Regions from separate parts of the Pseudomonas sp. JL3 genome, predicted to be linked through region 1. Evidence: predicted binding sites of a transcription regulator. Region 1 holds the regulator's gene; each other region holds the start of a gene.
What was found. The regulator sigma-54, encoded in region 1, starts transcription at its own class of promoters, with help from an activator protein. The targets are predictions, from matches to a motif close to ANTGGCATNNANNTTGCTNT.
Positions count from the first base shown of each region.

Region 1 (10,272 bases):
CGAAGGCACGCTGGGGCAAAAGTTGTTCCCGGAATGGTTGACCCTCGATGAACGTCCGCACCTGATGCGCGCCCTGGGCAGTTCGGCCTTCGATGGCGATGGCCTGGCGACCTACGCCAAGCCGTTCGTGGAGAAGGGCGAGTTGGTGTCCTACATACTCGGCACTTACTCCGGTCGCAAGCTAGGCATGCCGAGCACCGCCAACGCCGGCGGCGTGCACAACTTGTTCGTCACCCATGGCGACGAAGATCAGGCAGCCTTGTTGCGTCGCATGGGCCGAGGCCTGTTGGTCACCGAACTGATGGGGCAGGGCCTGAATATGGTCACTGGCGATTACTCCCGTGGCGCGGCGGGTTTCTGGGTCGAGAACGGCGAAATCCAGTTCGCGGTCCAGGAAGTGACCATCGCCGGCAACATGCGCGACATGTTCAAGCAGATCGTGGCGGTCGGTAATGATCTGGAGCTGCGCAGCAACATTCGTACTGGTTCGGTGTTGATCGAGCGGATGACGGTGGCGGGTAGCTAACCCCGGTCGCTGCACAAAAAGGCGCGCCATCTATCGGATGGCGCGCCTTTTTTATTGGCCGCAACATCGATCCTGTGGGAGCGGGCTTGCCCGCGATAGCGTCATTTCTGTCGACATCGATGTTGAATCTTCAATCGTCATCGCGGGCAAGCCCGCTCCCACAAAATACCCGGTGCTTTGCTGTGCTTGTTTTGGTTCTCATTATCATCTAATAATAAATCTCATTAACGAGTGAGCCCGGATCATGAGTTCTGCCTTGCACGAGCAGCCTTACCTCGAAAGCTGGCGCTGGATGAGTCGCCAGATCCGTTGCGCCATGGACCCTGACGAGCCGCGCCTGATCGAACATTACCTGGCCGAGGGCCGGTATCTGGCGTGTTGCACGGCCACCTCTCCCTGGACCATCGCCGAAACCTCCTTCCGTTTATTGCTCGACACTGCCACCGACGTCGCGCTGCCCTGGCACTGGCGCAGCCTGTGTCTCGACCAGGCCTGGCGGCCGTTGCGCGATCTCGAACGGCAATCACTCTGCGGTTGCCGCCTCAAACGCTGGCAAAGCTACGCCTGGCAACTGGCGACCTGCGAGTTGCAACCTTCGATTCCTCTCATAGAACTGGTGCAAGGATCTCCTGATGAATAACACACGTATCGAACGCGACAGCATGGGCGAATTACAGGTCCCGATTGATGCTTTGTATGGCGCACAGACCCAGCGCGCGGTGGATAACTTCCCGATCAGCGGCAAACCGATGCCCGTGCAGTTCATCCGGGCGCTGATTCTGGCCAAGGCTGCTGCCGCCCGAGCCAACGTCGAGCTCAAACAGATCAGCGAATCCCAGGGCAAGGCCATCGTTGATGCGGCTCAAGGTCTGCTCGAAGGCGACTTCATGCAGCACTTTCCTGTGGATATCTTCCAGACCGGTTCCGGCACCAGCTCCAACATGAACGCCAACGAAGTGATCGCTACCTTGGCCAGCCGCTTGTTGGGCGAGCCGGTCAATCCCAACGATCACGTCAATTGCGGTCAGAGCAGCAACGACATCATCCCGACCACCATCCATGTCAGCGCCGCACTGAGCTTGCATGAGCAGTTGCTGCCGGCGCTGGTGCATCTGGTGCAGGTGATCGAACACAAGGCCGAGCAGGTTCATCCGTTCGTCAAAACCGGGCGTACCCATTTGATGGACGCCATGCCCGTGCGCATGAGTCAGGTGCTCAATGGTTGGGCGCAACAGCTCAAGGCCAATATCGGTCACCTGCAGGATCTGCTGCCAAGCCTGCAGTCCCTGGCCCAGGGCGGCACGGCGGTGGGGACCGGGATCAATGCCCATCCGCAGTTTGCCGCGCGTTTCAGCCAACAGCTCAGCCAACTGACCCAGGTGCAGTTCACGCCGGGCAAGGACCTGTTTGCGCTGATCGGCTCGCAGGACACGGCGGTCAGCGTTTCAGGGCAGCTCAAGGCCACGGCGGTTTCCTTGATGAAAATCGCCAACGACCTGCGCTGGATGAATTCCGGCCCGTTGGCCGGGCTCGGTGAAATCGAACTCGAAGCCTTGCAGCCCGGCTCGTCGATCATGCCCGGCAAGGTAAACCCGGTGATCCCGGAAGCTACCGCGATGGTCGCCGCTCAGGTGATCGGCAACGACACGGTGATCACCGTCGCCGGCCAGTCGGGCAATTTCGAGTTGAACGTCATGCTGCCGATCATCGCCCAGAACCTGCTGAGCAGTATTGAGTTGCTGGCCAACGTCAGCCGCTTGCTGGGCGACAAGGCTATCGCCAGCTTCAAGGTCAACGAGGCCCGGCTCAAGGACGCGCTGTCGCGCAATCCGATTCTGGTCACTGCACTCAACCCGATCATTGGTTACCAAAAAGCCGCTGAGATTGCCAAGAAGGCTTATCAGCAGGGCCGGCCGGTAATCGATGTCGCCTGGAACACACTGACCTGACGCGCAACCAACTGGAAGAATTGCTCAACCCAGAGAAGCTCACCGCAGGCGGTGTGTAATCACTGCTACCGCTTTGGAGGCTCACCATGGAGCATTGGAAACGCACGATCGAAAGAGCAAATCGCTGTTTCATGCTGGGCGAGCTGATCGATGCCCGCGAGGCCTACTTGCAGGCATTGGCCCTGGCCCAAGTGTTGTTCGAACGCTGGGCGGATGCCGACGAAGCGGTGGCGGCTTGCGTGATTTCCCACCATAACCTGGCGGACCTGCACTTGCGTCTGAACCAGCCAGAGGAGAGCGCCGAGTACCTTTGCGCGATCCATCAACGGCTGTTGCAGACCATGCAGGACCCGCGACTGGCGCCGGCTTTGCGTGAAGCCGCGCTACGCCAGAGCAGCAAAACCTATGTCGAGCTGCTGAATTTCATCAGCGATCATGGCGAGTATCCGCGCACCCACCGTTTGTTGCTCACCGACATCGCTTCGCCCTCGCATCAGCCTGCGCCCTTACAACATGGAGTTCATTGAAATGGCTTTTACCCTGCCTGCCTTGCCGTACGCCTATGACGCCCTGGAACCGCACATCGATGCGCAGACCATGGAAATCCACTACACCAAACACCACCAGACCTACATCAATAACCTCAACGCAGCGGTCGAAGGCACTGAATTTGCGGAATGGCCCGTGGAAAAACTGGTGGCGGCTGCTCAGCAATTGCCGGAAAAACTTCGTGCGGCGGTGATCAATCAGGGCGGTGGGCATGCCAACCATTCGTTGTTCTGGAAAGTCATGGCGCCCAACGGTGGTGGTCAGCCTGAAGGTGCACTGGCCAAGGCTATCGATGAGCAATTGGGTGGTCTCGACAACTTCAAGGAGGCTTTCACCAAAGCTGCGCTGACCCGTTTCGGTAGCGGTTGGGCCTGGTTGAGTGTGACGCCGCAAAAGACCTTGATCGTTGAAAGCAGCGGCAACCAGGACAGCCCATTGATGAACGGCAATACGCCGATTCTCGGCCTGGACGTTTGGGAACACGCTTATTACCTGCGCTATCAGAACCGCCGTCCGGAATACATCAATGCGTTCTACAACGTGATCAATTGGCCCGAAGTCGCCGCGCGTTATCAGGCTGCGCTGGTTTGAATCTTCTATAAAAACAATCCAGGGCTGACTATGGGTACTGAAACACTGGCGGTCGGAAGTGGACGAATGTTTCGTTACGCACTGGGATCGCTGTTACTGCTGGCGGGCATGACGTTATTGGCTGCTCAAGGGCTGAGCTGGCTGGACCTCGAACCGAAACTGCAGCGCGCCCTGCAAGGCGGGGCGATTTGCGCCTTGGGTACGGCTTTGGGCGCGGTGCCGGTGCTGGTGATTCGGCAGATGCCTCAGGTAGTCAGCGACATATTGCTCGGTTTCGGAGCCGGGGTGATGCTTGCGGCGACGGCGTTTTCGCTGATCGTGCCGGGCATTGCCGCGGCCGAAAACCTCGGGCTGACCCCTTGGGCGGCCAGCGGCCTGATCAGCTTCGGCATTCTGCTGGGTGCATTCGGGTTGTTTCTGGTGGATCGCAGGGTGTCTGGCACTACACCCGAAATGCTCGTGGGGACACTGGAGCGATCGTTGATTGCGCCGCGGATCTGGTTGTTTGTATTTGCCATCATTGCCCACAACATCCCCGAAGGCATGGCGGTTGGCGTCTCGGCCGGCGGTGGCATGCCTGACGCCGACAGCCTGGCCATGGGCATCGCCTTGCAGGATGTGCCGGAAGGGCTGGTGATTGCGTTGGTGTTGGCCGGAGCAGGAATGTCGCGGGTCAAGGCGTTCCTGGTCGGTGCTGCGTCAGGGTTGGTCGAGCCGGTGTTTGCATTGTTGTGCGCCTGGCTGGTGAGCCTGGCTGAACTGCTATTGCCTTTCGGGCTGGCACTGGCGGCCGGTGCGATGCTGCTGGTGGTGACTCACGAGGTCATCCCCGAATCGCGTCGCCATGGTCACGAGAAACTGGCAAGCCTGGGGCTGCTGATCGGGTTTTGTCTGATGATGGTGATGGATACGGCGCTCGCCTAGAACGCAGACTTGTAGCAGCTGGCGAAGCCTGCGTTCGGCTGCGAAGCAGTCGTAAAATCAGTCAGCGCGGTCTTTCAGGCAAACTGGATATACCGGATTTACGACTGCCCTACAGCCGAACGCAGGCTTCGCCAGCTGCTACAAGGCGAGCATTACTCGCCTTCGTCGAAGTAGTTGTTGATCAACTTCACCAATGCATCCAGCGCTTCCTGCTCCTGTTCGCCTTCGGTAATCAGGTGGATTTTGGTGCCCTTGCCAGCGGCCAGCATCATCATGGCCATGATGCTTTTGCCGTCGACCACGGTTTCTGGCGTGCGTCCTACCCTGATCGTGCAATCCTTGAACTGACCGGCGACCCCAACGAATTTTGCAGACGCGCGGGCATGCAGGCCCAGCTTGTTGATGATTTCGATTTCCAGAGCAGGCATCGCGATGTGAATCCTTTAGCTGAGGTCGCGGTGGCGGACCTGGACGTTCTTCAGGGTTTTTTGCAGGACCTGACCCAGGCGTTCGGTCAGGTAGACAGAGCGGTGATGCCCGCCGGTGCAGCCGATGGCAATGGTGACATAGGCACGATTGCTGGCAGCAAAGCGGGGTAGCCACTTGAGCAAGTAGGAGGAAATGTCCTGGAACATCTCTTCGACGTCCGGCTGTGCCGCCAGATACTCGGCCACCGGTTGATCGAGTCCGGACTGTGCCCGTAGCTCCGGCTTCCAGTAGGGGTTGGGCAGGCAGCGCACGTCGAACACCAGATCGGCGTCCACCGGCATGCCACGCTTGAACCCGAAAGACTCCACCAGGAACGCAGTGCCCGGTTCCGGCTGATTCAGCAGGCGTAACTTGATGGTATCGCGTAACTGATACAGGTTCAGATTGGTGGTGTTGACCTTGAGGTCAGCCAGGTCGGCGATAGGCCCCAGCAGATTGGTTTCGTCCTGGATCGCCTCCGCCAATGAGCGATTGGCGCTGCTCAGCGGGTGACGACGGCGAGTTTCCGAAAAGCGTTTGAGCAAGGTTTCTTCGTCAGCGTCCAGGTACAGCACATCGCACTGGATATGCCGGCTGCGGACTTCTTCCAGCAATTCGGGAAACCGTGACAGGTGGCTCGGCAAGTTACGCGCATCGATGGACACGGCCACCAGCGGTTGCGCCAGTTCGGTGTGAATCAATGCGCGTTCGGCCAGTTCCGGCAGCAAGCCGGCAGGCAGGTTGTCGATGCAGTAATAGCCGTTGTCCTCGAGCACATCGAGGGCAGTGCTTTTACCTGAGCCGGAGCGGCCGCTGACGATGATCAGGCGCATGATTAGTGACCGTTCTGCTCGTCCAGGACAACCTGATACAAGGCTTCATTGCTCGGGGCGCTGCGCAGTTTTTCCCGCACTTCCTTGCGATCGAGCATGCTGGCGATCTGGCGCAGTAGCTCCAGGTGCGCATCGGTGGCGGCTTCCGGGACCAGCAGCACAAACAACAGGTCAACCGGGGCACCGTCGATGGCGTCGAAATCGATAGGGGCTTCCAGGTGCAGCAGCGCACTGATTGGCGAGGTGCAGCCTTTGAGCCGACAGTGGGGGATGGCGATGCCGTTGCCGAAACCGGTAGAACCGAGTTTCTCACGGGCAATCAGAGCCTCGAAGACGTCCTGCATTCCCAGATCCGGTACTTCGCGGTGGATAAGGTTGGCAATTTGCTCAAGGGCTTTCTTTTTACTGCCACCCGGCGCGTTCACTTGGGAACGGCCGGGGGTCAGGATGGTTTCTAGTCGGATCATGGATTGGGGGTGTTAACGACCGGTCGCGCCCTGGAGGAGGCTCTGGGTCTTTTCCTTATGCTTTTTAAGTTGGCGATCCAGCTTGTCGGTCAGCAGGTCGATGGCGGCATACATGTCCGTATGCTCGGCATTGGCGACCACTTCTCCGCCGGGAATATGCAGCGTGGCTTCGATCTTCTGCAGCAGTTTTTCGACATTCATCGTGACTTGCACATTGGTGATCTTGTCGAAATGCCTCTCCAATCGGTCGAGTTTTTCGCCGATGTAGGTGCGCAGGGGTTCGGTCACTTCCAGTTGGTGTCCACTGATGTTGACTTGCATACAGCTTCTCCTTCGTTGCCAGTGCATAAAGCGGCAGGCAGAAATGCCTGCCACTGGAACGCTGTGGCGAGCCCGACGGCTACATCAACCGCTTCCGTTCGCTGGAAGGCGCGATCCCCAGGGATTCGCGGTACTTGGCGACGGTGCGACGGGCTACCTGAATGCCTTGTGCCTCCAGTAAACCAGCGATCTTGCTGTCACTCAACGGCTTTTTCTGATTTTCCGCGGCAACCAGTTTTTTGATGATCGCGCGGATCGCTGTGGACGAGCATTCACCGCCTTCGGAGGTACTGACGTGGCTGGAAAAAAAGTATTTCAGTTCATAGATGCCCCGTGGGGTATGCATGAATTTTTGCGTGGTCACCCGTGAAATCGTCGATTCATGCATGCCCACCGCTTCGGCGATGTCATGCAGCACCAACGGCTTCATGGCTTCGTCACCGTATTCAAGAAAGCCGCGCTGATGCTCGACGATCTGGGTGGCGACTTTCATCAGGGTTTCATTGCGGCTTTGCAGGCTCTTGATGAACCAGCGAGCCTCCTGCAGCTGATTACGCATGAAGGTGTTGTCAGCGCTGGTATCGGCACGACGCACGAAACCGGCGTACTGGGCGTTGACTCGCAGGCGTGGCACCGATTCCTGATTCAGCTCCACCAGCCAGCGCTCGTTGTCCTTGCGCACGATCACGTCGGGAACGACGTATTCGGCTTCGGTGGACTCGATCTGTGAGCCCGGGCGTGGATTGAGGCTCTGGACCAATTCGATGACCTGACGCAGCTCATCCTCCTTGAGCTTCATGCGGCGCATCAGTTGGCTATAGTCGCGGCTGCCGAGCAGGTCGATGTAATCGGTGACCAGGCGTTTGGCCTCGGCCAGCCAAGGGGTCTTGGCAGGCAGCTGGCGCAGTTGCAGCAGCAAGCATTCACCGAGGTTGCGAGCGCCGATGCCGGCGGGTTCGAATTGCTGGATGCGGTGCAGGACGGCTTCGATTTCGTCCAGTTCGATGTCCAGTTCCGGGTCAAACGCTTCGAGGATTTCCTCGAGGGTTTCATCCAGGTAGCCCTGACTGTTGATGCAATCGATCAGGGTCACGGCGATCAGGCGATCGGTGTCGGACATCGGTGCCAGGTTCAGTTGCCAGAGCAAATGACTTTGCAGGCTTTCCCCGATTGATGTGCGGGTGGTGAAATCCCACTCGTCGTCATCATTGCTCGGCAGGCTGCTGGCGCTGGTCTGGTAGACGTCCTCCCAGGCCGTGTCGACGGGCAATTCGTTGGGAATACGCTCGTTCCAGTCGCCTTCCTCGAGGTTATCCACCGTCGGGGCTGTTTCCTGGTAGGAGGGTTCCTGAATGTCGGTATTGGGTTTCTGTTCGGCGCTATCGGCCAACGGGTCGGCGTTATCGAAGTCGTCGCCTTCTTCCTGGCGTTCGAGCATCGGATTGGACTCCAGGGCCTCCTGGATTTCCTGTTGCAGGTCCAGGGTCGACAATTGGAGCAGGCGGATGGCCTGTTGCAGCTGCGGTGTCATCGTCAGCTGCTGGCCCATTCTCAAGACTAGCGATGGTTTCATGGCAGGGGCTTAACACCTTATTCGCCGGCGCACATGCGCCATCCACTACAGGGCGCCGAAGCGCCAAACATAAGCAAATTATATGCCCGAAACTGAAGTGTTTGCCTAGAGCGCTGTAACAATAAAAATTTATTGATTTTTTATTGAAGCGAGCGCCCTCTCGGCGACCCGGGCACCTCAGGTGCTTACAGGCGGAACTCGTGGCCTAGATACACTTCTTTGACCAGTTCATTGGCCAGGATGGTGGCAGAGTCACCTTCAGCGATCAGTTGGCCATCGTTGACGATGTAGGCGGTTTCGCAGATATCCAGGGTTTCGCGGACGTTGTGGTCCGTGATCAGCACACCAATGCCTTTGGCCTTGAGGTGATGGATGATCTGCTTGATATCGCCCACCGAAATGGGGTCCACACCGGCGAAGGGTTCGTCGAGGAGGATGAATTTCGGGTTGGTCGCCAGTGCCCGGGCGATTTCCACGCGGCGGCGTTCACCACCGGACAGGCTCATGCCGAGATTGTCGCGGATGTGGTGGATGTGAAATTCCTGCAGCAGGCTTTCCAGCTCTTGGCGACGGCCGGCCTTGTCGAGCTCCTTGCGGGTCTCGAGGATCGCCATGATGTTGTCGGCCACCGACAGTTTACGGAAGATCGACGCTTCTTGCGGAAGATAGCCGATACCCGCCTTCGCGCGACCGTGCATCGGCTGGTGGCTGACGTCCAGGTCGTCGATCAGTACACGGCCCTGATCGGCCTGTACCAGGCCGACAATCATGTAGAAGCAGGTGGTTTTACCGGCACCGTTAGGGCCAAGCAAGCCGACGATCTGACCGCTGTCGATGGACAGGCTGACGTCGCGCACGACCTGACGGCTCTTGTAGCTCTTGGCCAGATGCTGAGCTTTCAGAGTTGCCATTACTGGGCCTTTTGCTCGTCGGTTTTCTTCTTCGGCTGGATCACCATGTCGATGCGAGGGCGTGCCTCGGTGACCTTGTTACCCGTGGCGCGACCGGCGCTCGCAAGCTTTTTGACCGTGTCGTAGACGATTTTCTCGCCCTGGGTGGTGTTGTTGTCCTTGTCGACAACTTTTGCCTTGTCGATCAGCACGACGCGGTTCTGCGCCGCGTGGTACTGGATGGTTACGCCCCAGCCCTGAACAGGCTTGGTGTCGCCGGCGGTCTGCAGTTGCTCGAAGTAGGCGAGGTTGCCCACCGAAGTCACTACGTCGATGTCGCCCGCAGGCGTGCGGGTGATGGTTACAGTGTTGCCGGTAACCTTCATCGAGCCCTGGGTGATGATCACGTCGCCCTTATAGGTGGCAACGCCATTCTTGTCGTCCAGTTGGGCATCGTCGGCCTGAATGCGGATAGGCTGCTCTTGATCGTTCGGCAGAGCCCAGGCGCTCACGCTTCCCAGTGCTGCGCCCAGACTGAGCAAAATAGGGAGAGTTTTAACGAGCCTCATACTGTCCTCTTACGTTCGATAGCAGGTGTATCCTGCTTTCTTTCAAGTACGCTTTCATTCCGTTGCCTGTCGATACACCGCCGGCGCCGTCGATTCTAACGGGTTGATCGGTCTGCGCATATTGCTGCTGCGGGAACACTGTCATACGGGTGGTGGTAATCAGGGTTTTGCGATTTTTTTCGTCGAAGCGGGTGATACGTACCGAATCAATCAGCTCGACTTGAGTGCCGTCCGGATTGACTTCGCCGCGCTCGCTCTGAACGTGCCAAGGGAATTCGGTGCCACGGAACATGTTCAGGTCAGGATTGGTCAGCAACGTCACTTCGGTCGCTTTCAGGTGTTCGACCTTGTCCGACGTCATCTCGTATTGCAGTTTGCCGTCGGGCAGGTACTGCACGCTGTGGGCGTTGATGGCGTAATAGTCGATCGCACTTTCATCGACCTTCACGACTGGTTTGTCGAGGAAGCGTTCCGGGCTGATGTTCCAGTAGCCGACCGCCGCAAAAATCGCGGCGATGCAACCGAACACCAGGATGTTGCGAATTTTTTTGCTCAGCATGATGGGCTCACAGGTATGCGGCGTTGGCCGCATCTAGGCGGCCCTGGGCGCGC
Region 1 covers NZ_JAKWJK010000012.1:134,379-144,650, reverse strand. Annotated here, with positions in the region: gene pmbA (metalloprotease PmbA) at 1-526, shown strand, start outside; gene MMG91_RS20125 (FagA protein) at 771-1,166, shown strand; partial or broken gene MMG91_RS20120 (class II fumarate hydratase) at 1,159-2,534, shown strand; gene MMG91_RS20115 (hypothetical protein) at 2,562-3,002, shown strand; gene MMG91_RS20110 (superoxide dismutase) at 3,004-3,615, shown strand; gene MMG91_RS20105 (ZIP family metal transporter) at 3,646-4,539, shown strand; gene MMG91_RS20100 (HPr family phosphocarrier protein) at 4,692-4,967, opposite strand; gene rapZ (RNase adapter RapZ) at 4,983-5,840, opposite strand; gene ptsN (PTS IIA-like nitrogen regulatory protein PtsN) at 5,843-6,307, opposite strand; gene hpf (ribosome hibernation-promoting factor, HPF/YfiA family) at 6,320-6,628, opposite strand; gene MMG91_RS20080 (RNA polymerase factor sigma-54) at 6,708-8,201, opposite strand; gene lptB (LPS export ABC transporter ATP-binding protein) at 8,387-9,112, opposite strand; gene lptA (lipopolysaccharide transport periplasmic protein LptA) at 9,112-9,660, opposite strand; gene lptC (LPS export ABC transporter periplasmic protein LptC) at 9,647-10,219, opposite strand; gene MMG91_RS20060 (HAD family hydrolase) at 10,227-10,272, opposite strand, start outside.

Region 2 (10,272 bases), on a different contig from region 1:
CACCAGGTGTTGATCCAGCCCCAAGGCCCGTTTGAGCACATGCTGCATGCCCGGCTGGTCCCAGACGTGATCCTCACTCACCCGTTGCAGCGTGTCGGCGTGCCAGCGATAAACCCGGCAATCGCCGACATGCGCCAAGGTGAAGCGCCGGCCGCGCATCACCAAGGCACTGACCGTGGTCAGCAGCGGTTGCCCGCCGCCGTTAGCCTGCAACCAGCGATTTTGCGCCAGCAGCAGGCGATCCAGTGCCTGGGCGACACCCCAGGTTTCCGGGGTCGCGTAGTAGTCCAGCGCCAAGGCCTGCAAGGTTGAACGGGCCGCGAGACCGCCGTCGGCACATTGGCTGACGCCGTCGGCGATGGCGAACAGGTAACCCTTGCTTGCCGCCAGCGCCGGGGCCGGAGTGACCAGGCGCAGAGCGTCCTGGTTCTCCTCGCGGGGGCCGATGGCGCTGTGTTCGGCGAAGCTCAGTTGCAGGCTCATTCAGTCCTCACACCCGTGCTGCGGTGACGGCGGCCGAGCCCCAAGTGGTTCTCCAGCGACGTTTCACACCGTGCAGACCAAACCAGGCGAGTACGCCGAGGCTGGCGAACAACCACAAGGCCATTTGATAGCTGCCGGTGCTTTGCTTGATCGCGCCCATACCGGCTGCCAGTGCGAAACCACCGATGCCGCCGGCCATGCCGATCAGCCCGGTCATTACACCGATCTCCCGACGAAAACGCTGCGGGACCAACTGGAATACCGCACCGTTGCCTGCACCCAAACCGAGCATGGTGCAGACGAAAAGCGCCAACGCGGCGTAGGAACTCGGCAGATTGAAACCCACTGTCGCAATGCAGATCGCTGCTACGGTGTACATCGCCAGCAGGGTACGAATCCCGCCGAAGCGATCCGCCAGCGCGCCGCCCAACGGACGCATCAGGCTGCCACCGAACACACAAGCCGCAGTGTAGTAGCCGGCGGTCACTGGGCTCAGGCCGTATTGGTCGTTGAAGTAGCCGGGCAGGGCGCTGGCCAGACCGATGAAGCCACCGAAGGTCACGCTGTAGAAAAACATGAACCACCAACTGTCGCGGTCACCCAAGGCCTTCAAGTAGTCGGACATGGACTTGGCTTTCGGGCGCTCAGGCGCATTCTTGGCCAACCAGTAGAAGACGATCAGGGTCAGGATCAGCGGGATCAGGGCGAAGCCGAACACATTGCTCCAGCCAAATGCGGCAGCCAGTACCGGGGCGATCAGCGCAGCGAGCACGGTGCCTGAGTTGCCGGCACCGGCGATGCCCATGGCTTTGCCTTGATGCTGGGGCGGATACCACTGCGAGGCCAATGGCAGGGCGACGGCGAAGGACGCACCGGCCATGCCGAGGAACAGGCCCAGCAACAGCGCTTGCTCGTAACTGTGGATGCCGACTTTCCAGGCGACGAACAGGGCGCAAATCACGATCACCTGGCCGATTATCCCGGCGGTTTTTGGCGACAGGCGATCAGCCAGCAGGCCCATCGCAAAGCGCAACACGGCCCCGGCCAGAATCGGCGTGGCCACCATCAGCCCGCGCTGTTGGGTGGTCAGCTGCAAATCGGCGGCGATCTGCACCGCCATTGGGCCGAGCAGGTACCAGACCATGAAACTCAGGTCGAAATAGAGGAAGGCTGCGAACAGTGTCGGGGTATGGCCGGATTTCCAGAAGCTTGAATTCATCGCGCACCTCAGCTGTCAGGCGTATCAAGAAGGAGTCATGAGCTTGCAGGTGGGGCGCCACAACGGCCGCACCACCAGCCCCGGTCTCTGGGGCCAAAACGGAAAAACGCCGCTACCCGATCCGCCAAGGGGGCGAATGAGGTGAGCGACGTCTTTGTCGTAGGTGGGGCAACCGCCGTTGGTTACCTTGCAGGGATTTACTTAGCGAGATCTGTGCCAACAAGTGAGATCGAGTCGCCTGCACAGGCTCCGCAAGGCTTCAGCCAAGCAACTCACTCATGGCAATAATCTGCTCCGCCACCTGTATCAGCTTCTGCTGGCGGCTCATGGCTTGGCGGCGCATCAGGGTGTAGGCCTCTTCTTCGTTGCAGTCCTTCATCTTCATCAGCAGCCCCTTGGCCAGCTCGATGCGCTTGCGCTCGGCCAGTTGCTGGTCGCGGGCGTGGAGTTGCGCGCGCAGGGCCTGGTCGCTTTCAAAGCGCGCCATGGCCACGTCGAGAATCGGCTGCAAGCGTTGTGCGTGAATGCCTTCGACGATGTAGGCACTGACGCCGGACTTGATCGCGCGGCGCATCACGTCGGGGTCGTGCTCGTCGGTGAACATCACAATCGGCCGTGGTTGGTCACGGGTCACCAGCACCACTTGCTCCATCACATCGCGGCTCGGTGACTCGGTATCGATCAGGATTACGTCCGGACGCACCGTTTCGACGCGCGCGGGGAGGTCAATGGTCAGGCCGGACTCGTCGATGACCTCGAACCCGGCTTCGGTCAGGGCCGCTTTCAGACGCCCGACTTTTTTCGCAGTGTCATTGATCAGCAGGATACGCAACATATTCGTAGGCTCCTGTCAGCGGCTGGCGAGAAGGGGAACGCTGTCGCTCATGGCGTGCAGCGTGAAGCTGCGGGCATAGCCGGCCGGGTCCGAGCCGTCCCAGACTTTGCCGTCGATCAGTTGACTGCTGCGCATTTCCTGATTCCGGGCGGGCACACCGACAGCGGTGGCGGCCTCACGGTATAAGTCTAGTTGCTGGACCTGACGGGCCACGCCGAGGTAATCCGGGTCGTCACGCAACAAACCCCAGCGCCGGAACTGGGTCATGAACCACATACCGTCGGACAAATACGGAAAATTGACCTCGCCACCACCGTGGAAACGCATCGCGTGCGGGTCTTGCCAGCGATTGCCCAGGCCGTCGGCGTAGTCACCGAGCAAGCGCGGTTCGATGCAATCGAGCGGTGCATCCAGATACTCAGGCGCGCTTAACAGTTGCGCGGTACTGCGACGATTTTCGCGGCTGGCTTCGATGAATCGGCTGGCTTCGAGGATCGCCATCACCAATGCCCGGGCGGTATTGGGGTATTGCTCGACGAAGGCGCGGGTGCAGCCGAGGACTTTTTCCGGGTGATCGGGCCAGAGGGTCTGGCTGGTGGCCATCGTAAACCCGAGATTCTGCTGCACCGCGCTGGCAGCCCACGGCTCGCCGACGCAGAAACCGTCGATGCGCCCGGCTTGCAGGTGCGCGACCATTTGCGGCGGCGGCACCACCACGCTGTCGACATCCTGCAAAGGATGAATACCCTGGCTCGCGAGCCAGTAATACAGCCACATGGCGTGGGTGCCCGTGGGAAATGTCTGAGCGAAGGTCAGTTTTGGGCGACTTTGGTGCACGTGCCGGTCCAGTGCTTCAGGACTGGTCACGTCCAGGGCCTGTAAACCGTGGGAGAGGTTGATGCTCTGGCCGTTCTGGTTCAGGCTCATGAGCACGGCCATGTCGGTGGAGGCTACGCCGCCGATGCCCAGGTGCACGGCGTAAATCAGGCCGTACAGGCTGTGGGCGGCGTCGAGTTCGCCGCTAACCAGTTTGTCTCGCAGGTTGGCCCAGGAGGATTGGCGCTTGAGGTTCAGGGTCAGGCCGTAGGGTTGGGCAAAGCCCTGAGTGGCCGCGACCACCACTGAGGCGCAGTCGCTCAGGGCCATGAAGCCGAGGTTGATTACGGTTTTTTCCGGGGCATCGCTGCCATTGACCCAGGCCAATGGGCCGGCTGATGGTTCGTTCATCGATTTCGCACCTTCCAAAAAAAAGCGTCGCCCCAGGCCTTTGCGTGGGCAAAGCCGGGTGACGACGCCATTGTCCTTCCACTCATCCCGCCGTTGGCATGAGTGCTGATGCCTGTGACGGTGCAAGGCATATGCCATCGCTGGATGATTTTGTCGTGCGCCTCGCCTGTGGACTCGATGCGCGGCTATAATCGCCGCCTCTCATCGCCAACCGAGTCAAGCCTGCCCATGTACACCCTGGCCCGTCAGCTGTTGTTCAAACTTTCCCCGGAAACCTCCCACGATCTGTCCCTGGACCTGATCGGCGCGGGCGGGCGTTTGGGCCTTAACGGCTTGCTGTGCAAGGCACCGGCGAAATTGCCGGTGACGGTCATGGGCCTGGAGTTCCCGAACCCGGTGGGTTTGGCGGCCGGTCTGGACAAAAACGGCGCGGCGATCGATGGGTTTGCCCAATTGGGTTTCGGTTTTGTCGAGATCGGCACCATCACTCCGCGTCCGCAACCGGGCAACCCGAAACCACGGATTTTCCGCTTGCCGGACGCCGAGGCGATCATCAACCGCATGGGCTTCAACAACCTTGGCGTCGATCACTTGCTCGCTCGCGTGGCGGCGGCCAAGTACAAGGGCGTGCTGGGCATCAACATCGGCAAGAATTTCGATACGCCGGTTGAGCGCGCGGTTGACGATTACCTGATCTGCCTGGACAAGGTTTATGCCCACGCCAGCTACGTGACGGTCAACGTCAGTTCGCCGAACACCCCGGGCCTGCGCAGCCTGCAATTCGGCGATTCGCTCAAGCAATTGCTCGCCGACCTGGCCACCCGCCGGGCGGAACTGGCCCTGCGTCATGGCAAGCATGTTCCGCTGGCGATCAAGATCGCGCCAGACATGACAGACGAAGAAACCGCTCAAGTCGCCCAAGCGTTGATCGAAACCGGGATGGATGCGGTCATCGCCACCAACACCACCCTGAGTCGCGTTGGCGTCGAAGGCCTGGAACATGGCGACGAGGCGGGCGGTTTGTCCGGCGCACCGGTTCGCGACAAGAGCACCCACACGGTGAAGGTGCTGGCGGCGGAACTGGCCGGTCGCTTGCCGATCATTGCCGTGGGCGGCATCACCGAAGGCAAGCACGCGGCTGAGAAAATCGCCGCGGGTGCGAGTTTGGTGCAGATCTATTCGGGCTTTATCTATAAAGGCCCGGCGCTGATTCGTGAATCGGTAGATGCCATCGCCGCCCTACGCTGATTTGTAGCAGCTGCCGAGCACCGCGAGGCAGCGTTCGGCGGCGGAGCCGTCGTGAAACCTGAAAGCACGGTGTACCAGTAAGACCGCGGTGTCTGATTCTACGACTGCTGCGCAGCCGAACGCAGCCTCGCAGGCTCGGCAGCTGCTACAGGGGAATGTGTGGGTAGTTGGCATAAAAGGGCTCCTCGAAGGAGCCCCTGGGCCGAAGCCCGCCGTCCGGATGGGACGTGCGTGGTTAAGTCGTTGCGTAATCAGATTGTCGTGTCGGAGTGTGTGCCCTGTATTAGCCGACGGCGTGAAGTTCGTTGAGTCTGTGGATTCCCGCAGTGCCGGTCATACCGTCCCAGTTGTCGCCGCGTCCTTCTCGCCAGCCATTGATCCAGGCTTGGCGTACCGACGGTAGAGTAAAAGGGCAAAGCTCACGGGATTTACCACCAACGCCATATTGATATCCGCGCAAAAATGCTCTTTCCAACGGATCACGCTTAAGTCTTCTCATAGGGTGTTGCCCTCACTTGTTGACTGTATTTATCGCGTCGACCTCAATCGAGGTCAGGCAGAAAAATCCTGCCGTTGGCGGCTCGCTGCCGGCGTCGCGAGCCAAGGTGTTGACGCCGTTGCGACGTCAACCTGAGTTGAGTTCTAACCAATGCGTCACATCGAGGGAATGATCGTTTTGTCATAAGAACGTAACCATAAAGATGCTATGGCCATAAGTAACACGATATTTGTCCCGTGTTTATTGGCCAAAGCCCGGTATGATCGGCCCTGCGCGGGATGAGAGAGGTGAGGCCTTTAACGAGAATGACACCCGTTCACCTGGGGACTATTCGACGAAGGGTCGACTTATGACATTTTGTTGCATCAACTTTTTTATCTGCCCTGGCATCTAAGCTCTTTTAATCCGAGCAGTCAGGGTGGGACGGCACACCTTCGTGCCACGCGGGCGTTCTGTTAGAAAAACGCCTGATTGAAAACCGGATCGGCAATGCGTTGCCGGTTCACTTAGCTAAAGGCTCTGGAATTACCATGTCCGATCGTTTCGAACTCTTCCTCACTTGCCCAAAAGGCCTTGAAGGCCTGCTCATCGAGGAAGCCGTCGGGCTTGGCCTTGAGGAAGCACGTGAGCACACCTCGGCTGTGCGCGGCATGGCCACCATGGAAACCGCTTATCGCCTGTGCCTGTGGTCGCGTCTGGCGAACCGGGTGCTGCTGGTGCTCAAGCGTTTCCCGATGAAAGACGCCGAAGACCTGTACCACGGCGTGCTCGACATCGAGTGGCAAGACCACATGCTCAATGACGGCACCCTGGCGGTCGAATTCAGCGGTCACGGTTCGGGCATCGACAACACCCACTTCGGCGCCTTGAAAGTCAAAGACGCCATCGTCGATAAACTGCGCACCCCGCAGGGCGATCGTCCGTCCATCGACAAGCTCAACCCGGACCTGCGCATTCACCTGCGTCTGGACCGTGGCGAAGCGATTTTGTCCCTCGACCTGTCCGGTCACAGCCTGCACCAGCGCGGTTACCGCTTGCAGCAGGGCGCGGCGCCGCTGAAGGAAAACCTCGCGGCGGCGATTCTGATCCGTGCCGGCTGGCCACGGATTGCCGCCGATGGCGGCGCGCTGGCTGACCCGATGTGCGGTGTCGGTACGTTCCTGGTCGAAGCTGCGATGATCGCTGCCGACATGGCGCCAAACCTGCGTCGCGAGCAATGGGGCTTCACCGCCTGGCTCGGTCATGTGCCGGCGCTGTGGAAAAAGCTCCACGAAGAAGCCACCGAACGCGCCGCAGCCGGCCTGGCCAAGCCACCGCTGTGGATTCGCGGTTACGAAGCTGACCCGCGCCTGATTCAACCGGGCCGCAATAACGTCGAACGTGCCGGCCTGAGCGAGTGGATCAAGATCTACCAGGGCGAAGTCGCGACGTTCGAGCCGCGCCCGGACCAGAACCAGAAAGGCCTGGTGATCTGCAACCCTCCCTATGGCGAGCGTCTGGGCGATGAGGCGAGCCTGCTCTACCTCTACCAGAATCTCGGCGAACGTCTGCGTCAGGCGTGCCTGAACTGGGAAGCGGCGGTGTTTACCGGCGCCCCGGACCTGGGCAAGCGCATGGGCATCCGCAGCCACAAGCAGTATTCGTTCTGGAACGGCGCCTTGCCGTGCAAATTGCTGCTGATCAAGGTCACGCCAGACCAGTTCGTCACCGGCGAGCGTCGGACTCCGGAACAGCGCCAGATCGAGCGTGAACAGGCCGAATCCGATGCTCCGTCGAACATCGAAGCGCCGGGCAAGTACGAGAAGTACAACAAGAACGGCAACCCGATCAAACCGGCCCCGGTGGTGATCGAGCAACCGCGCTTGAGCGAAGGCGGGCAGATGTTTGCCAACCGCCTGCAAAAGAACCTCAAGGCGCTGGGCAAGTGGGTCAAGCGTGAAGGCATCGACTGCTACCGCGTCTACGATGCCGATATGCCGGAATATTCCATGGCCATCGACTTGTACCACGACTGGGTCCACGTTCAGGAATACGCCGCACCAAAATCCATCGACCCGGAAAAAGCCTCGGCGCGGATGTTCGATGCCCTGGCGGCGATCCCGCAGGCGTTGAACATCGACAAGAACCGCGTGGTGGTCAAGCGTCGCGAGCGTCAGAGCGGCACCAAACAGTACGAACGCCAGAGCGCACAGGGCAAGTTCAATGAGGTCAACGAAGGCGGCGTGAAGCTGCTGGTGAACCTCACCGACTACCTCGACACCGGGCTGTTCCTCGACCACCGACCGATGCGCATGCGAATTCAGAAAGAGGCGACCGGCAAGCGCTTCCTCAACCTGTATTGCTATACCGCGACGGCCAGCGTTCATGCGGCCAAGGGTGGCGCGCGCAGCACCACCAGCGTCGACCTGTCGAAAACTTATCTGGATTGGGCACGTCGCAACCTGTCGCTGAACGGTTTTTCCGACAAGAACCGTCTGGAGCAGGGCGATGTAATGGCTTGGCTCGATGCCTGCCGTGACGAGTACGACTTGATCTTCATCGACCCGCCGACCTTCTCCAACTCCAAGCGCATGGAAGGGATCTTCGACGTGCAGCGTGATCAGGTGCAGTTGATCGACCTGGCCATGGCGCGTCTGGCACCGGGCGGGGTGTTGTACTTCTCCAACAACTTCCGCAAGTTCCAGCTCGAGGAAAATCTCACCGAGCGTTATGCCGTTGAAGAAATCACCGCCCAGACCATTGATCCGGATTTCGCCCGTAATGGCAAGATCCACCGTGCCTGGAAGATCACTGCTCGCTGACACTTGAGCCTGATTGGATCCACAGGGCCTTGATTTTTAAAGGCTCTTGGGTTCTTTCAGTGCTGGTCAAATTAGTGGCTAATAGCTATAACTCAACCCATGGCCAATGGGCTTTTCCGGCACCTGGCGTTTTGAGTTGTATCTATGTCGCTGCACGCCGTGCGCCCCAAGATCCTGGGTTTTATCCGCGAAGATGTTTCGGCCTGGCTGGTCGCGCTGCTGGTATTGCTCGTCGGCGGGATTCTCACGGGATTGCTGGCCTGGGCGACGTTCAATCAATTTCATCAGCAATTGCGGCAACGTTTCCAGCTGCTCGCCAGTGAACGTTACAGCCGTATCGAAGAACGTTTCGAAGATCAGGAGCAGCGCCTCGACGGCTTGCGCCGGTTCTTCGTCAATTCCGAATCGGTGTCCCGCGAGGAATTCGACGGTTACGCCAAACCTCTCTTGCGTCGCACCCAGGCCTACTCCTGGGCTCCCCGGGTTTCCCGCGTCGAACGGCCTCTACTTGAGCGCGCGGTGCTTGAACAAGGTTTGAGCAGTTTCATCTTTCGAGAACTCAACGCCGATGGTCAGTTGCAACCAGCCGGCTTGCGAGATGAATACGTACCCGTGCTCTACACCCAAACCCAGAGCCGACTGCCCACGCCGCTGGGTTATGACCTACTGGCCCAGCCCCTGCGTCGCTCGACTCTGGAGCGGGCCGATCGCAATGGTCGCATGGCCGTGTCGCAACCCTTGCATCTGGTAGGCATCGAGCCCGCCTATTCGCGGGGCGTGTTGCTGGTAGCACCCGTCATCCGTCAGAACCTCCCGAACGCCGCGCCCGCCGGGTATGTCATGGCGGTGATCAGCATGCGCCAACTACTGGCGGACGGACTGCCGGAAGAAAATCATGACTCTCTCTCGGTGCGGATCCTCGACTTGTCCACCGATGAGCAGCATGAAGTGTTGTACGAGTCGACCAACACGGCGGGGGCCAGTGACTTGTCCTTCACACGTTTGCTACAACTGGCCGACCATGATTATCAAGTGGATATGCATCCCAGCGCCGCGTTCCTGAAAGCCAACCATTCCTCGGTGACCAGCCTGGTGGTGCTCGGTAGTCTGCTCAGCCTGCTGCTCAGTGTGTTTCTGTATGTATTGGTCAGTCAGCGCCAACGGGCGTTGAAACTGGTCGAACAACAGACCCAGGAACTTCACGACCGTGAGCAAGAGTTGCGCGGCACCCATGGGCAGTTGCGTGGTGTGCTGGATGCTGCGACTCAGGTAGCGATCATCGCCACCGACCTGCGCGGCGTCATCAGCACCTTCAACGCTGGCGCGGAGCAAATGCTCGGTTATGCCAGTGCGCAGGTCATAGGCCATATGACCCTGGAAAGTCTGCACCTGCCCCGGGAGCTCCAAGCGCGCTCGGCCGAGTTGAGCGCGCGCTATGGCAAACCTATCCCGACGTGTCAGGCGATGTTGGTCGAAGGCGGGGAAGAGGGCGGTCACGAAGCCCGGGAGTGGACGCTGCTCCGCTGCGACGGCAGCCATTTGACGGTGAACATGCTGGCCACCCCGGTCCTCGACGAGCAAGGCTTGTGGGTCGGGCACCTGGCGATCTGTATCGACATCACCGAGCGCAAGCGCGTCCACGAAGCCCTGGCGGCACGGGACCTGTTGTTGAAGAAACTCAGCGCCCATGTGCCTGGCGGGATTTATCAGTTCAAGATGGAATTCGATGGGCGCTTCAGCGTGATCTACGCCAGTGACGGTATGCGCGATATCTACGAACTCGAGCCGGACGTGCTGTTGCTCAACGCCGAAGCGGTGTTTGCGCGGATTCATCCTCAGGACACGCGTCGGGTCCGCGCTTCGATCCTGGCCTCGGCGGACACCCTCAGCCCCTGGCGCGAGGAATACCGCGTGCAATTGCCCGAGCGTGGTCTGCGCTGGGTCCGCGGCGAAGCGACGC
Region 2 covers NZ_JAKWJK010000003.1:449,812-460,083, reverse strand. Annotated here, with positions in the region: gene MMG91_RS08460 (bifunctional protein-serine/threonine kinase/phosphatase) at 1-483, opposite strand, end outside; gene MMG91_RS08455 (NarK/NasA family nitrate transporter) at 491-1,702, opposite strand; gene MMG91_RS08450 (ANTAR domain-containing response regulator) at 1,962-2,537, opposite strand; gene MMG91_RS08445 (CmpA/NrtA family ABC transporter substrate-binding protein) at 2,553-3,764, opposite strand; gene MMG91_RS08440 (quinone-dependent dihydroorotate dehydrogenase) at 3,993-5,012, shown strand; gene rmf (ribosome modulation factor) at 5,296-5,511, opposite strand; gene rlmKL (bifunctional 23S rRNA (guanine(2069)-N(7))-methyltransferase RlmK/23S rRNA (guanine(2445)-N(2))-methyltransferase RlmL) at 6,042-8,312, shown strand; gene MMG91_RS08425 (diguanylate cyclase) at 8,457-10,272, shown strand, end outside.
Region 2: a site for sigma-54 is predicted at 3,884-3,903, ahead of MMG91_RS08445 (CmpA/NrtA family ABC transporter substrate-binding protein). Genes of this name have one in related genera too.

Region 3 (10,272 bases), on a different contig from region 1:
ACGATAGCGATGGCCCTGTTGCAGGCCGGGTTCGCTGGTAACGCTGACGATCAATTCACCGGCAGTGCTACGGATCGTGGCATCCGGGTCCGGCACCAGCACACGAAGCATGTCGTAATGAAACAGTGGTTTGATCCGGTTCTTCGCGTCCGTCATGGGCGCGGCGCCGCTCGGGTTGGCCGACATTCGATTGCTGGTCGCCAGTGGTACACGCTTGGCGTTGCGGGTACCCGGCTGATCGGTGAAGACCCGATTGCCCTGGGCGTCGATGTAAGTAAAGACCTCGGCCAATGCCGGCAGGCTGATCAGGCAGGCGACCAACAGCCAGAACCTCAAGGCTTATGCACCCGTTGTACGGTGAAGGTCACAGTGGGGCTCTGCTGCACGACGTTTTGCCCATCGATCACTTGAACCGCGAGGCGGTGTTCGCCACGGTCGATGTTCACCAGTTGCAGAGTCGGGACGTTGCTCGGTTGGCCGTAGGGTTGATCGTCCAGTAACAGCCTCAATCGGTGAGAGCCTTGCAGGCGCGGTTGGATCAATACACCGACAGTGAACGTGCCGTTATTGGCGCGCAGGGCTTCTTCGGTGGGCAAGCCGGTCAGCTCCAGCACCTGATAGGCGCTGCCGGGCTGTTCGCGGCTACTGGCTTGCGCAGGCGCTACAGGCTCGCTCGGGGGTTGAAGCTCGACGCTGTTGAGCGGTGGCAACTCCACGGGCTGAGCCTTTACGCCATCGGGCGGTTGATTGCTGTAGGCGGTGTTGCCGTTGGCGTCGGTGTATTTGTAGATCTGCGCGGCGGCGGGCAGGGCGATCAGCGCAAGCAGGCATAACAACAATGAGCGCATTGCAGGCTTCCATTGGCCGTTGGGCAAGTGTCCGGCCCTGTTCCGTTCATGGCGACTAAGCGCTGAGCATAGAGCACTTCAGCGCACATCGGCACGTCGGCTCAGCGGCTGGCGCTGCACAACTCAGCGGTGGCGCGTACCTGGGCAAGCTCGCGCAATGGCGCTTGGGTGCCGGTTTTATTGGCCTTGGCCAGCCAGGACGGGCACTGCGGGTCGTTGCGATAAGGGCTGAAATCGGCCAGTTGTTGCAGCAGGCGTTTTTGTAACTGATCAAGTTGTGGGCGGATCTGCCCGACGAGATCGGGGCGAGGGTCGTTGGGCGCCTTGCCTTGGGCATGCCAGTCAGACAGGTGCGCGTATTGCACCAGTTTGTTGGCCTCGATTTGCGCCGAGAAAAACTGTTCGACGGCTTCGTTGCTCAATTTATAGGTAGGTGCCAAGGCGACGGCGCCGTCAATGACTTCGCGCTCGCGCTGACGGTCTTCGACCGGTTTGCCGCTGTCCCATTTGCTCAGCGCAACCTGATCGGCAATCGCCAGGCGTTCTTCAATGGTGCCAAGCAGTGGGGCGAGGGCGGCAGGTGCCGGGCTGGCAAAAGCGCTGTTGGTCAGCAGGGCGGTGAGCAGGGCAAGGCATGGGCGTAGGCGCATGGGGCATCTCGGCTTTATCGGATAAAGGCCATGATGCACGCAACCGGGCATCCGATGACAGACGGTCGCCCATAAAAAAGGCCTCCCGAAGGAGGCCTCTTTTTTGTCACGCCGCTTGCGCAGGCGCTACTGGATCAGCAGCTGTAGTACAGCTCATATTCCAGTGGGTGTACGAAGGTACGAACCTTGATTTCTTCTTCGCTTTTCAGAGCGATGTAAGCGTCGATGAAGTCGTCGCTGAAAACGCCGCCTTTGGTCAGGAACGCACGACCTTTGTCCAGCTCTTCCAGGGCTTCTTTCAGGCTGCCGCAAACTTGTGGGATCTCTTTCGCCTCTTCAGGCGGCAGGTCGTACAGGTTTTTGTCAGCAGCGTCGCCAGGGTGGATCTTGTTCTGGATGCCGTCCAGGCCAGCCATCAACAGTGCAGCGAAGCCCAGGTACGGGTTGGCTGCTGGATCCGGGAAGCGAGCTTCGATACGGCGAGCGCGAGGGCTGGACACGTAAGGAATGCGGATCGAAGCCGAACGGTTGCGAGCCGAGTAAGCCAGCATCACTGGAGCTTCGAAACCTGGGACCAGACGCTTGTAGGAGTTGGTCGACGGGTTGGTGAAGCCGTTCAGGGCCTTGCCGTGCTTGATGATGCCGCCGATGAAGTACAGAGCGGTGTCGGACAGACCGGCATAGCCTTCGCCTGCGAAGGTGTTCTTGCCATCTTTGGCGATGGACAGGTGAACGTGCATACCCGAACCGTTATCGCCGTACAGAGGTTTAGGCATGAAGGTCGCGGTGCGGCCGTATGCGTCAGCAACGTTGTGTACGCAGTACTTCAGGGTTTGAACTTCGTCAGCCTTGGCAACCAGGGTGTTGAACTTCACGCCGATTTCGTTCTGGCCGGCAGTCGCCACTTCGTGGTGGTGAACTTCGATGACCAGGCCCATTTCTTCCATGGCGTTGCACATGGAGGTACGGATTTCGTGGTCGTGGTCGAACGGTGGAACAGGGAAGTAGCCACCTTTGATGCCTGGACGGTGGCCTTTGTTGCCGCCTTCCACGTCCTGGTCGGACATCCACGAACCTTGTTCAGAGTGGATTTTGAACATGGAACCGGAGATGTCGGACTTGAACTTCACTTCGTCGAAGATGAAGAATTCAGGCTCTGGACCCACGAATACGGTGTCGCCGATACCGGTCGATTTCAGGTATTCCTCGGCACGCTTGGCGATCGCACGTGGGTCACGGTCGTAGCCTTGCATGGTCGAAGGCTCGATCACGTCGCAAACCAGGATCAGGGTCGGCTCTTCGGTGAACGGGTCGAGAACGGCAGTGCTGTCGTCCGGCATCAGGATCATGTCGGAAGCTTCGATGCCTTTCCAGCCAGCGATGGAGGAACCGTCGAACATTTTGCCTTCTTCGAAGAAAGCTTCATCCAGCGCATCGCGAGCCGGCATGGTCACGTGGTGCTGAGTGCCTTTGGTGTCCGTGAAGCGCAGATCAATCCACTTGACGTCATGATCTTTGATGAGTTGAACCGACTTCGACATAGTGTCCTCCGGGTGGCTTCGGGCTTAGTAGTGGATGCCCTTAGAATGTGGGTGATGCCGGCGCGAATACTCTGCCAAGGCAACCTGCCTCACAAGGGAGCAAATTGCATGCCAGTGCCCCACCATGGGTTTTTTGCCCCAATATCACGCTTATAAAGGTGCAATGCCTCGAAAAGCGCAAAACATCGCCCTGTAATGTAGCGTCGAAATCCATAAATGACCTGTTTTGGTGCGCGCAAAACCTTCTGCACATTAACTGGTTAAACCTTGAGCAATTTCCGCTATAATCCGCGCCCCCCTTTTTCGGCTGGCCCAGCGCGCGCTGTTTTCATGAAACTAATCGTAAAAGTCTTCCCCGAGATCACCATCAAGAGCCGCCCGGTACGGATGCGTTTCATCCGCCAGTTGGCCAAAAACATCCGTACCGTGCTCCGCGACCTGGACCCGGCTGTGGTGGTGAACGGTGTGTGGGACAATCTCGAGCTGGAAACCCGCGTCAGCGAGCCAAAAGCCCTGAAGGAGATGACCGAGCGCCTGAGCTGCATGCCGGGTATCGCGCATTTCCTGCAGGTCGATGAATACCCGTTGGGCGACTTCGACGACATCGTCGCCAAGTGCAAACAGCATTTTGGTGAAGCCCTGGCCGGGAAGATCTTTTCGGTGCGCTGCAAGCGTGCCGGCAAGCACGAATTCAGCTCCATGGACGTCGAGAAATACGTCGGCAGCCAGTTGCGTCGTCAGTGCGGCGCCGCCGGAATCTCCCTCAAAGAGCCGGAAATCGAAGTTCGCATCGAAATTCGCGACAAACGGTTGTTCGTGATCCACAGCCAGCACAACAGCATCGGCGGTTATCCGCTGGGTGCCCTGGAACAGACGCTTGTACTGATGTCTGGTGGCTTCGATTCCACCGTTGCCGCCTACCAGATCATGCGCCGCGGGCTGATGAGTCATTTCTGCTTCTTCAATCTGGGCGGACGTGCCCACGAACTGGGCGTCATGGAAGTCGCGCACTTCATCTGGAAGAAGTACGGCAGCTCCCAACGCGTGTTATTTGTCAGTGTGCCGTTCGAGGAAGTACTGGGAGAAATTCTCGGGAAAGTCGATAACAGTCATATGGGTGTAGTTTTGAAGCGTATGATGTTGCGCGCTGCTTCCCGTATTGCCGATCGGCTGGAGATCGAAGCGCTGGTCACCGGCGAAGCGATTTCCCAGGTGTCGAGCCAGACGTTACCGAACCTGTCCGTGATCGACTGCGTGACCGACAAGCTGGTCTTGCGTCCACTGATCGCCAGTCACAAGCAGGACATCATCGACCTGGCCAACGAAATCGGCACTGCCGACTTCGCCAAGCACATGCCGGAATACTGCGGGGTCATCTCGGTGAACCCAAAGACCCACGCCAAGCGTCCACGCGTGGAGCATGAAGAGAAAGAATTCGACATGGCGGTCCTTGAGCGTGCGCTCGAGAACGCCAAACTGGTGCCGATCGATCGCGTAATCTACGAATTGGGCCAGGATTTGCAGATCGAAGAAGTCAGCGAAGCACTGGCGGGCCAGATCATCATCGACATCCGTCACCCGGATGCCGCTGAAGACGAGCCGCTGGAACTTGCTGGCATTGAGGTGCAGACGATGCCGTTTTATGCATTGAACGCTCGTTTCAAGGAACTGGACCCTACTCGCCAGTACCTGTTGTATTGCGACAAAGGCGTGATGAGTCGCCTGCATGCCCACCATTTGCTCAGTGAGGGGCATGCCAATGTGCGCGTTTATCGACCGAGCTAAGTGCCCGGGGCTGTTTGCCTGTGGCCTGCGTCACCGGCCCCCCGACGCCGCCGTCAAGCTGTAACGGCTTTGACGGACTCTAAAGTTAATCGCTGCCACGACCTGTCAGCACACCGAATCCTCTGATCGAGATACACAAGTGATCGAAAATCTACGCAACATCGCCATCATTGCTCACGTTGACCATGGTAAAACCACCCTGGTAGACAAACTCTTGCGTCAATCCGGCACCCTGGAGCGCAACGAGCTCAACGACGAGCGCGTGATGGACTCCAACGACCAGGAGAAAGAGCGCGGTATTACCATTCTGGCGAAAAACACCGCCATCAACTGGAACGGCTACCACATCAACATCGTGGACACCCCGGGCCACGCCGACTTCGGCGGCGAAGTTGAACGCGTAATGTCGATGGTTGACTCCGTTCTGCTGCTGGTTGACGCTCAAGACGGCCCTATGCCGCAAACCCGTTTCGTGACCAAGAAGGCTTTCGAAGCCGGCCTGCGTCCAATCGTGGTGATCAACAAGGTTGACCGTCCAGGCGCGCGTCCGGACTGGGTTCTGGACCAGATCTTCGACCTGTTCGACAACCTCGGTGCTACCGAAGAACAGCTGGACTTCAAAGTCGTCTACGCCTCGGCCCTGAACGGCATTGCCGGTCTGGAACACACCGACATGGCTGAAGACATGACCCCGCTGTACCAGTCGATCGTCGACAACGTACCTGCGCCGAAAGTCGACCGTGACGGTCCGTTCCAGATGCAAATCTCCGCTCTGGACTACAACAGCTTCCTGGGTGTTATCGGCGTTGGCCGTATCGCTCGTGGTCGCATCAAGCCGAACACTCCGGTTGTCGCTATCGACGCCGACGGCAAGAAGCGTAACGGTCGTATCCTGAAGCTGATGGGTCACCACGGCCTGCACCGTATCGACGTTGAAGAAGCAGCTGCCGGCGACATCGTCTGCATCAGCGGCTTCGACCAGCTGTTCATCTCCGACACTCTGTGCGACCCACTGAACGTCGAAGCGATGAAGCCGCTGACTGTTGACGAGCCAACCGTTTCCATGACCTTCCAGGTAAACGACTCGCCTTTCTGCGGTAAAGAAGGCAAGTTCGTGACGTCCCGTAACATCAAGGAACGTCTGGACAAGGAACTGCTCTACAACGTTGCTCTGCGCGTTGAAGAAGGCGACACCGCCGACAAGTTCAAAGTCTCCGGCCGTGGTGAGCTGCACCTCTCGGTACTGATCGAAACCATGCGTCGCGAAGGCTTCGAAATGGGTGTTGGTCGTCCGGAAGTGATCATTCGCATGGTTGACGGCGTCAAGCACGAACCGTACGAAAACGTGACCATCGACCTGCCGGAAGAATCGCAAGGTTCGATCATGGAACAGATCGGTATCCGTAAAGGCGACCTGACCAACATGGTTCCGGATGGCAAGGGCCGTGTGCGCCTTGAGTACAACATCCCGGCTCGTGGCTTGATCGGTTTCCGTAACGAGTTCCTGACCCTGACCTCCGGTGCAGGCATCCTGACCTCGATCTTCGACCGTTACGACGTGATGAAGTCCGGCGACATGTCCGGCCGTCAGAACGGCGTGCTGGTTTCGGTTGCTACCGGTAAGGCACTGACTTACTCGCTGGAAACCCTGCAAGCTCGCGGCAAACTGTTCCTGGGCCACGGTGAAGACGTGTACGAAGGTCAAATCGTCGGCATCAACAGCCGCGACAACGACTTGGGCGTCAACCCAACCAAAGGCAAGAAGCTCGACAACATGCGTGCTTCGGGTAAAGACGAAACCATCGCTCTGGTTCCGCCTATCCGCTTCACCCTGGAGCAGGCTCTGGAATTCGTTCAAGAAGACGAATTGTGCGAAGTCACTCCTAAGTCCATCCGTCTTCGTAAGAAGATCCTGGGCGAAAGCGAGCGTACCCGCGCTGCCAAGAAAGCGGGTAACTGAGTTTCGACTTAGTTAGCGCTTAAAAAACGCCCCCGACCGCAAGGTCGGGGGCGTTTTTGTTTGTCTGGCTGTAGCAGCTGCCGAGCCCTGGCGAGGCTGCGTTCGGCTGCGCAGCAGTCGTGAAATCAAACGCTGCGGTGCATCTTTTCGACCTTATTCCCCGGACTGCGGCTCTGCAGCCGAACGCAGCCTCGCCAGGGCTCGACAGCTGCTACGGGGATTGAGGCGTTTTTAAAACTTTTCCAGAGTGCGACGGCTGCTGCTGGTCTCGCGCACCACTTCTTTGGGCTTGTACGCGCAATACCCCGGTCGCGGTCCGATCTTCGGGTGGTTGCGGCAGGTGTCCGGGCGCTTATCATAAATAGTGCACAGACGACTCTTACGATCCAGGTACAGGCAATCGTTGTTGCTCATGCGCTGGAGGGTGAAGATCTCGGACTTCTGGTTATAGCGCTCGACGATCCCTTCTTTTTGCAAACGCTTGGCGATGTTCTTCGGTGGATCGCCACGCTCGAATTCGTCGACGATGCCGATACGGATCAGATCCTTGATCTTGACCTCGACCGGCAAGGTGCAGCAGCTGGACACGCAGGAGCCGCACATCGGGGCAGAGTACTTGGCCCAGGTATCGAGGCGATCGATCTCCGCGGCGGCGATCAGGTTGGGCTTCATCATCGGTTGTTACCAGCGTGTGCATCAGGGCGCGCGATCATACCGGGACTGGTGGATTTTTGAACAACCTTTCGCCAGATTTTTTTGCTTGGCGCAAAATAACCCCTGTGTCCGGCACGCCCCCTGCATTGTTTCTGGCACTCGACAACGTAATGTCGACCTATCTCGCACTAACAGGAAAAACTGCCGAACCAGAGTCTTAATGGTCTGTCAGACCGACTAGGCTCAGACAACTTCACGCTCGCTCGAGGTCTTATCGATGACTCAAGAACCACTTGTTCGCGAAGCAGAGGTGGCCGCATTTCGCGATGCCGTCTTGACCAAACTCACTTACGCAGTGGGCAAAGACCCGGATCACGCCTTTGACCATGACTGGTTCGAAGCCATCGCCCTGGCGGCGCGCGATCACATGGTCGAGCACTGGATGGACCATACCCGGCAGATCTACCGCAAAGGCCAGAAACGGGTTTATTACCTCTCCCTTGAATTTCTCATTGGCCGCTTGCTCTACGACAGCCTGAGCAACCTCGGCCTGCTCGATGTGGCCCGTGAAGCCATGACCGAACTGGGCGTCGACATCGAACGCATCCGCCTGCTGGAGCCCGATGCGGCACTGGGCAACGGAGGCCTCGGGCGTCTGGCGGCGTGCTTCATGGAAAGCATGTCGACCCTGGGCATCGCCGGCCATGGTTACGGCATTCGTTACGAACACGGTTTGTTCCGCCAGGCCATCGTCGACGGCTGGCAGCAGGAGCAGACCGAACACTGGCTGGATTTCGGTAACCCGTGGGAGTTTGAACGGCCGGAAGTCGCCTACCCGATCGGCTTCGGCGGCAGTGTCGAAACCGTGACCGATGAAAGCGGCAAATCCAGGCAAGTCTGGTCCCCGGCGGAAACCGTGCGGGCCATCGCCTATGACACCCCGGTGGTCGGTTGGCGCGGCGCGAGTGTCAATACGCTGCGACTGTGGCGTGCCCGGGCCATGGAAGAGTTGCACCTGGAGCGCTTCAACGCTGGCGACCACTTGGGCGCGGTAGCCGAAGTGGCACGGGCCGAAAGTATCTCCCGCGTGCTCTACCCGGCGGACAGCACCGAGGCCGGCCAGGAACTGCGCCTGCGTCAGGAATACTTCTTCGTCGCCGCCTCCCTGCAGGATTTGCTGCGTCGCCATCGCAACATGCACACCTCGGTGCTGACCCTGGGCGATCACGCGGCCATTCAACTCAACGACACACACCCCTCGATTGCCGTGGCCGAGCTGATGCGTCAGTTGGTCGACGTCTATGACGTGGCGTGGGATGCAGCGTGGCAGGTCACCGTCGACACGCTGTCGTACACCAACCACACGCTGTTGCCGGAGGCGCTGGAAACCTGGCCGGTCGGTTTGATGGAGCGGATGCTGCCACGGCACATGCAGATCATTTATTTGATCAACGCCCAGCACATCGATTCGTTGCGGGCCAAGGGCGTTCACGATTTCGACGTGTTGCGTGCAGTGTCGCTGATCGAGGAGGACAACGGTCGTCGCGTGCGCATGGGCAACCTGGCGTTCCTGGGTTCCCACAGCGTTAACGGCGTGTCTGGCCTGCACACGCAGCTGATGCGCAGCACGGTGTTCTCTGAACTGCATAAACTCTATCCGGAGCGGATCAACAACAAGACCAACGGCATCACCTTCCGCCGCTGGCTCTATCAAGCCAACCCGGAGCTGACCTCAATGATGGTCGACGCCCTCGGCCCGGATCTGCTGGATAACCCCGAAGAAAGCCTGATAGGGCTGGAACCGTTTGCCGAGAAAACTGCATTCTGCAAACAGTTCGCCGAGCAGCGGCTGCACAGCAAGAAAGCCCTGGCATACCTGATTCATGAACGATTGGGGATTGCGATCAACCCGGCGGCGATGTTCGACGTGCAGGTCAAGCGAATCCACGAATACAAACGCCAGTTGCTCAACCTGCTGCACACCGTCGCGCTGTATCAGGCGATTCGTGCCGAACCGGAAATCGACTGGGTGCCACGGGTGAAAATCTTCGCCGGCAAGGCGGCGGCCAGTTATCACCAGGCCAAACTGATCATCAAACTGACTAACGACATCGCCCGGGTGGTCAACAACGACCCGACCGTGCGTGGTTTGCTCAAAGTGGTGTTCTTGCCCAACTACAACGTCAGCTTGGCGGAAAGCATCATTCCGGCGGCGGATTTGTCGGAACAGATCTCCACCGCCGGCTTCGAAGCCTCAGGCACCAGCAACATGAAGTTCGGCCTCAACGGCGCGCTGACCATTGGCACCATGGATGGGGCCAACGTGGAGATGAGCGAGCGCATTGGTGTCGAACACATGTTCATCTTCGGCCTGAGCGCCGAGCAAGTGGAAGCGCGCAAGCTCAACCATGAATTCAACGCGACACCGGACATTGCCGCCTCCCATCGACTCAATGATGTGCTGCAAGCGATTCGCGGCGGGGTGTTCTCACCGGACGATCCGTCCCGCTACACCTCGCTGATCGATTCGCTGGTGGACTATGACCGCTTCCTGGTCTGCGCCGATTTCGATTCATACTGGGACGCTCAGATGCGGGTCGAGGCTCACTGGCACGACTCCAAAGAGTGGTGGCGCTCGGCGGTATTGAGCAGTGCGCGGATGGGTTGGTTCTCGTCCGACCGGACCATTCGCGAGTACGCCACGGATATCTGGAAGGCGTTGGAGTAACTTTTAGCAATAATTGCGAGTCCGGCCCGACGGTTGTTGGGTCGGACCGATATACTAAGCGCCAGGTTCTCCGGATGTTTCGGCGACCGCTGCGCGGTCAATCGCG
Region 3 covers NZ_JAKWJK010000004.1:201,625-211,896, reverse strand. Annotated here, with positions in the region: gene MMG91_RS10145 (DUF4124 domain-containing protein) at 1-336, opposite strand, end outside; gene MMG91_RS10140 (DUF4124 domain-containing protein) at 333-848, opposite strand; gene MMG91_RS10135 (chorismate mutase) at 950-1,498, opposite strand; gene glnA (glutamate--ammonia ligase) at 1,633-3,039, opposite strand; gene thiI (tRNA uracil 4-sulfurtransferase ThiI) at 3,370-4,824, shown strand; gene typA (translational GTPase TypA) at 4,964-6,784, shown strand; gene MMG91_RS10115 (YkgJ family cysteine cluster protein) at 7,016-7,456, opposite strand; gene MMG91_RS10110 (glycogen/starch/alpha-glucan phosphorylase) at 7,716-10,166, shown strand.
Region 3: a site for sigma-54 is predicted at 3,136-3,155, ahead of glnA (glutamate--ammonia ligase). Genes of this name have one in related genera too.